Regions from separate parts of the Gordonia iterans genome, predicted to be linked through region 2. Evidence: riboswitches for the same ligand, from Rfam matches in the RefSeq annotation. Region 2 holds a riboswitch; the other holds the start of a gene.
The links. Region 2 has a riboswitch for cobalamin ahead of C6V83_RS06635 (ABC transporter substrate-binding protein). Riboswitches for the same ligand answer to the same signal wherever they lie in the genome.

Region 1: it holds a riboswitch for cobalamin, as region 2 does, so the genes downstream of both, metE (5-methyltetrahydropteroyltriglutamate--homocysteine S-methyltransferase) here and C6V83_RS06635 (ABC transporter substrate-binding protein) in region 2, are expected to answer to the same signal.

What each region holds. Positions count from the first base shown of each region.
Region 1 covers NZ_CP027433.1:1,521,015-1,524,420, forward strand. Annotated here, with positions in the region: gene metE (5-methyltetrahydropteroyltriglutamate--homocysteine S-methyltransferase) at 1-1,830, opposite strand, end outside; cobalamin riboswitch at 1,960-2,197, opposite strand; gene C6V83_RS07120 (ATP-binding protein) at 2,492-3,406, opposite strand, start outside.
Region 2 covers NZ_CP027433.1:1,402,865-1,406,270, forward strand. Annotated here, with positions in the region: gene C6V83_RS06630 (FecCD family ABC transporter permease) at 1-679, opposite strand, end outside; gene C6V83_RS06635 (ABC transporter substrate-binding protein) at 733-1,701, opposite strand; cobalamin riboswitch at 1,727-1,914, opposite strand; gene C6V83_RS06640 (putative quinol monooxygenase) at 1,973-2,293, shown strand; gene C6V83_RS06645 (HNH endonuclease signature motif containing protein) at 2,604-3,406, opposite strand, start outside.

The sequences.
Region 1 (3,406 bases), 120 kb from region 2:
GCCGACGCCCGCGCGCTCGAGGTCGACGGTCTCGTCCCGGATGGCCAGCGCCACCTGATCGGCCGTGGTCGCCAGCGGCTGGTCGTCCCGCACGAACGACCACGCCAGGATGGTGACCGGACCGGTCAGCATGCCCTTGACGATCTTCCCGGTGAGCGACTGCGCGTGGGTGATCCAGCCGACCGTCATCGGAGTCGGACGGGTCACGTCGCCGTACAGGATCGGCGGGCGCACACAACGGGAGCCGTATGACTGCACCCAGCCGTTCTGCGTGGCGAAGAACCCGTCGAACTGCTCGGCAAAGTACTGCACCATGTCGTTGCGCTCCGGCTCGCCGTGCACCAGCACGTCCAGCCCGATCTCATCCTGCAGCGCGATGACGGCGGCGATCTCCGCCTCCATCTGCTCGCGGTAGGCGGTCTGGTCGATCTCGCCCAGCCGCAGCCGCTGCCGCGCCTTGCGGATGTCGCCGGTCTGCGGGAACGAGCCGATCGTCGTGGTCGGGAGCTCCGGCAGACCCAGCGCCTCGTGCTGCCGCTCGCGGCGGGTCGCGGCAGCGGTACGACGACGATCGGACTCGCCCAGCGCGGCGAGACGCTCGCGGACCGAATCGACCGACAGGCGCGCATCGGTGGCGCGGGTGGCCAGAGCGTCCCGCGCGGCCTCGAAGACGTCCGCCTGCGAGACTCGGCCGTTGGTGAGGGCCCGCGAGAGAGCCGCGACCTCGGCGAACTTCTCCGAGGCGAAGGCGAGCCAGCCGCGGAGATTCTCGTCCAGACCGGTCTCGGCAGCCAGGGTGTACGGCACGTGCAGCGTGGAGCACGAGGTAGAGACTGCCAGCTCGCCGACCGCGGGACGCAGGTCTTCGAGGATCGCCAGGGCGGCATCCAGATCGGTGCGCCAGATGTTGCGGCCGTCGACCACTCCGGCGACGACCAGCTTGCCGTTCAGCTCGGCGGACCGCACCGACTCGGCCGTGCCGTAGACCAGGTCGACGCCGACACCCTCGACGCCGGTGCGGCCGAGTGCCGCCAGCGATTCGCCCGCATCGCCGAAGTAGGTCTGGACCAGGATTCTCGGCCGGTCGATCAGGCCGCCGAGCCGGGTGTACACACGCTCGGCGAGCTCGGGCAGTGCGCTTCGCCCGTTGCGCTCCGTCGGAACGTCGGTCACCAGGACCGGCTCGTCGATCTGCACCCACTGTGCGCCGGCGGCGGACAACTCGCCCAGCAACTGCTCGTACAGGGGCAGCAGTTCGTCGATCCGGGAAAGAGGCTCGGGGCCGTCGGCGTCGGCCTTGGACAGGCCCAGGAAGGTGATCGGACCGATCACGACCGGTCGGGCCGGGATGCCCTGTGCGACGGCCTCGGTGAATTCGGAGAGCACTTTCGACGCGTCGAGAGAGAACACGGTGTCGGGGCCGATCTCCGGCACCAGGTAGTGGTAGTTGGTGTCGAACCACTTGGTCATCTCGAGCGGCGTCACACCCTCAGCGCTGTTGTGGCCGGGCCCGCTCGCTCGGCTCCCGGCGCCCCGTGCGGCCGCGAAATAGCGGTCCAGCGGGTTCTCGATGCCGCTGACGCGGGGCGGGAGCGCACCCAGCAGTACGGCGGTGTCGAGCATCTGGTCGTAGTACGAGAATGTGTTGACCGGAACGGAGTCCAGCCCGGTGGTCAGCAGTTCCTGCCAGCCGGTGCGGCGCAGCTGTGCCGCGACGCTCTCCAGCTCGGCGGCGTCGACGCGGCCGGCCCAGTACCCCTCGACCGCGCGCTTGAGTTCGCGGTCGGCGCCGATCCGGGCGGTGCCCGGCACGGTGGTGGTGAAACCCATCTTTCGTTCAATCTCCTGCATCAAAGGTGACGACGAACGCCCTTACCCGAGCGAGGAGTGACGAAGAGCCCACGGAGGAACACGCTTCGACATCGCCCGGGTCCACGAGGCGGAACGTCACCGGCTGCGGCGCACCCGGTACAACGGGCAGGTCTTCGGGCTCATCGGCGTGCACCACGACCGCGAAGGTCGTCCGAGGCGCTCCTACTGGCCGTCGCTTCCCAGACTCGCGCGAACTGCGCATCCAGTGCGTGTGACGGCGGTCGTTCCGATATCCCGCTGCGGGTCAGCTCCGGAGTCTCACCGGATTCCCTCTCGCGGAATCGGCTGCGTCAGCAGCGATTCCGCTCGACGTCCGCGACGGTCGCAGGGGCTCCTGAGTGACGACGCAGCGGACGAACCGATTGCGCCGCCGAGTCTAACGCGCGGGCTCGACGGGTGTCACCCTCGGTTCGGCCGGTGAGTTTAATTCGGTCTCGACGGTCCGGGAGGGTGATTTCGACTCGCTGCGCTCGCTCAATCGTCGAGGGGCTGTGCTCGCTCGTTCGTCGAGGGGCTGCGCTTGCTCAATCGAGCGAGCAGGCCCGATCAGTGGGCGCCTCGAGTACGACGGCGGCCGCCCTCGGGGGAGGGACGGCCGCCGTCGTGGGTCGAGCGGAGATCAGCCCTTCGTGCGGAAGGCCTCGATGATGCGCGGACGCAGTTCGGCGGCCTTGATGATCGCGTCGGCCGAACCGACTCGCACCGCGCGCTCGATGCTGTGCACCGCGTCGAACTCGGCGGCCACCTCGGCCAGCTTCTCGGCGCGCACGGTGGCCCGCACGTCGTCGAGCTCGGCCGCCGCGGCGGCGTAGTCGGTGTCGGAGGCGGCCTGCAGCTTGGCCTCCAGCTCCTGGACCCGGGGATCGGTCTGCGTCCGGGTCCGGACCTCGCCGGCGAAGACGACGGCCGCGGCAGGGGCGCCGCCCAGCACCGAGGCGAACGAGCCCTCGATGGCCAGCACCGTCATGTTCGGATTGAGCGCCTTGGAGAACACCACGAAGGCCCCGCCGTGGTAGCGCGAGATCACGCAGAAGACGATCGGGCCGTCGAAGTTGACGATGGCCCGGCCGATCTCGGCGCCGTATTCCAGTTGCAGCTTGCGCATCGACTCGGGGGAGCCGTCGAAGCCGGACAGGTTGGCCAGCACCACCACGGGGCGGTTGCCGCTGGCCGCGTTGATCGCGCGGGCCGCCTTCTTCGACGAGAGCGGGAACAGCGTGCCGGCGGTGAAGGTGTCCGGGCCGTCGGTCGGCACGAATCCGCGACGGGTGATCGGGCTCGACTCGATGCCGATCAGGCACACCGGATCGCCGCCCAGATGCACGTCCTGCACGACGACGGTGTCCGCGTCGGCCATGTCGGCCCACCGCTCCAGCGTCTCGGAGTCCTGATCGGCTACCGCGCGCATCACGGTGCGGATGTCGAAGGCCTTCTTCCGTTCCGGGTTCGCCTCGGCCGAGAAGATCTGGCCGACCGTGGTGAAGTCGCTGCCCTCGATCTGATGCGGGAAGTCCGAGATGTCACGGTCGATCGG
Region 2 (3,406 bases):
CGCGGTCGCCGAACGCGAAGGCGTCGAGTGTGCGGGCGTACGACCACACGACGGCGAGAGCGGCCGCCACCGTCACGACCACGAGGACGGTCGACGGCCAGCGGGCACCTGCCACCGAGCCGAGGGTCCAGCGCAGGACGGCCGCTGCGGCGTGCGGTTCGCTGAAATAGACCATCGCCGACGAGATCGCCGCGCCGCCCTGCGCGACGGCGACGCCGGCCAGGATCAGCCGGTTGGGCATGAGGGCGCCGGTGCGGGTCGTCGCGATGGCGAAGACCAGCGCGAGGGCGCCGAGCGCTCCGAGGAACGCTGCGACGGCGACCGGACCGAGCCCGGCGCCGATGCCGACGCCCATTCCGGTGACGAGGACCAGCACCGCGCCCACGGAGGCGCCGGACGACATGCCCAGGAGATAGGGGTCGGCCAGGACGTTGCCGGTCAACGATTGGAGGACGGCGCCGGCGACGGCCAGGCCCGCTCCCGCTGCGGCCGCGGTGACCACGCGTGGCATGCGCAGGTCCACGACGATGTACTCGGTTCCCGGATCGACGCCGGTGCTCAGGCCGAGGCGCGATCCGACCGCGGACGCGACCTCGACGAGATTCAGGCCGACCGAGCCGATCACCACGCCGGCGGCGATGCTCAGCACGACGAGCGCGCAGAGCACCGCCACCAGCACCGGATAGGTGATGCGCGAACGCAGCGTGCGCTCGGGCGCATCGGCGGTGGAGGTCAGCGCTTCTCCAGCGCCTCGGACAGCGTCACCGCGCCGTCGATGGTGCGTGCGCCCGGTGTCGACTCGGAGAACGGGATCACGATGTACGACTTGTTCTTCACTGCCGTGAGACCCTGCAGGGCCGGGTCGTTCTCGATGTACTGGCGCTTGGACTCCGCCGTCGAGAAGTTCGCGTCGATCAGCACGATCACGTCGGGGTCGGCCTTGATCACCTGCTCCCAGCTGGTGTCGGCCCAGTTGCCGTCGAGGTCGCCGAAGACGTTGGTGGCGCCGACCGCATCGATGATCAGCTGCGGACCGCCGCTCTTGCCGCCGACCGAGGGCGCCTCGGTCTCGGCGTCCCACCACATGATGGTGGTGTCCTTGCCGGCCTGCTTCTCCTTCAGCTCGGCCAGGGTGTCGCGCATCTTCTGGTTCACGTCGTCGGCGGCGTCGGAGCGGCCGAACAGGGTGCCGTAGTCGGAGACCTCGTCGGCGATCGCATCCCACGACGCGGCGGGACGGTCGGCCTTGTTCTCGCAACCGAAGGGCGAGACGTAGGTGGCGATGTCCAGGTTCGCCAGCTCGTCCCGAGTACCGATGCCGTCCTCGGCGAACGCCGATCCGTACGACGCGGCGACCAGGTCGGGCTTCTTGCTGATCACCGTCTCCAGGTCGGGGTACTTCGGAGCGATCACCGGGATCGCGTCGTAGGCCTCCTTGAACCGCGGAGCGATCTGGTCGTCGAGATAGGCCGTGCCGATCAGGTCGTCCTGGGCACCGACGGCGAGCGCCGACTCGGTGGCGCCCTGATTGACGGTGAGGGCCCGGGTGGCCGGGGCGTCCAGGGTGACGGTGCGGCCGCAGTTCTGCAGGCTGATGGCGCCGCGGTCGGCGTCGTCGTCGTTGCCGGTGCCGCAAGCGGTGAGCGTGAATGTGAGCGCGGCGGCGGTGAACGCGGCAGCGGCGGTGGTGAGGGTGCGCAAAGCGACCCGCCTTCCATGTCTCGTGGAATCGGTCCACGTCGCGGCCGGTCTCCTGGCTACGCAGGGTCTGCCGGGGACGACACCTTCCCGGGCGCGGTGTGCGCCCAGTGGCTGGGGCGGTGCCCCGTTGTCGTGCCCGGACCTGCTCACAGTGGCGAGAACCGCGCCGGCTTTCCACCGGACTTCCCGAACACCGCGACGTCGCGAGAATGGTACCGCGGACCGGCTGGACCGATGGCCGGGCCCGGCAGCCGGTGACACACTGGAGGGCATGATCCTCATCGTCGCGAAATTCAAGGTCAAGCCCGAGCACGCCGACGACTGGCCGGAGCTGTCCCGGGAGTTCACCGAGGCCACCCGCGCCGAACCGGGGAATCTGTGGTTCGACTGGTCGCGCAGCGTCGACGATCCGCACGAGTACGTGCTGGTCGAAGCATTCCAGGACGACGCCGCCGAGGCGCACGTCACCAGCGACCACTTCCGCAAGGCCCAGCGGGAGCTGCCGCCGCTGCTGCAGGAGACCCCGCGGGCGCGCAATGTGCAACTGGACCGCGACGAGTGGGACGCGCTCGGCGAACTGGCCGTCGAGTGAGTCGACCTGGCGGTGCGTGACCCGTCCCGACGCGGTGGGTGTCGTCCGATTCCCCACGGGCCCGGGGAGCGGCTCGCGCGGGGCGGAGATGGGCGTCATCTCACCACACGTCATCTCACAGCACGTCCCCGGCGCCGTACCGGACGTGTGTGGCGCGAGCCGCTCGGGACCGCGAGCTGTATGGAGTTCTCAAGTAACGCACAGCGCCGGGGAGTTCCGGCACTTGTTCAGGTGGTCTCGGGGCTCGCACCGATGGCGAGAGTCGTTGTCGGACAGTGGCGTCAGGTCGTCGTGCAGGACCTACCCGTGGTCAGGCGGCACCGGGCAGCAGAGTGAGTGTTCGTCGGCTGTTCGAGGGGATCGGTTCCGTTCTCTGTTTCGGATGGTCGGGGTCGGCGGGCGGGACGAACCAGGGGTGACGGTCGTGGCCGATGAACACCTGCCAGCCTCCGTGGTGGATCAGGGTGTGGTGCCGTCGGCAGAGCAGCACCCCATTGTCCAGACACGTCGGCCCGCCGTTCTCCCAGTGCTCGGCGTGGTGGGCGTCGCACCAGCTCGGTGGGAGTCCGCACCCCGGGAAAGCGCATCCGTGATCACGGATAGCCAGGGCTTTGCGTAGACCAGGAGGGAAGAGACGCTTCTCGCGTCCGACGTTCAGCGGGACTCCGTGCTCGTCGAGCAGCGCGAGCGCGACTGACGCGTCGCACATCACCAGCTCGGCCGTGCGCGCCGAGACCGGTCCGCTGAATCCGAGCGACGGCACCCCGGTGACATCAGCGTCGAGGTCGGCCCTCGGCAGACGGACACTCTGATCGCCCTCGGGCCGAGCGACGGCGTCGACCAGCCGTCCGTCGGCCACGACCGCGGCCGGCACAGTGAGCGTGACGTGCGGGAGCACCCCGCCGGACTCGGGCCGATCCGAGTGCGAGAGAAAGGTCCGCACGATGTGGGTGAAGGCGTCCGCGCGCCGCCGCTTGGCTGAGCGCTTGTCTTCCGATCCGTCGGGCTCGGGAACGGGCCGGGTCAGCGGATCGAGAGCGGCACTGAGTTCTTCGCCGGCGACCACGTCGAGGTCGACGGTCACCGCGACGCGACCGTCGTCGGTCCGGTCGA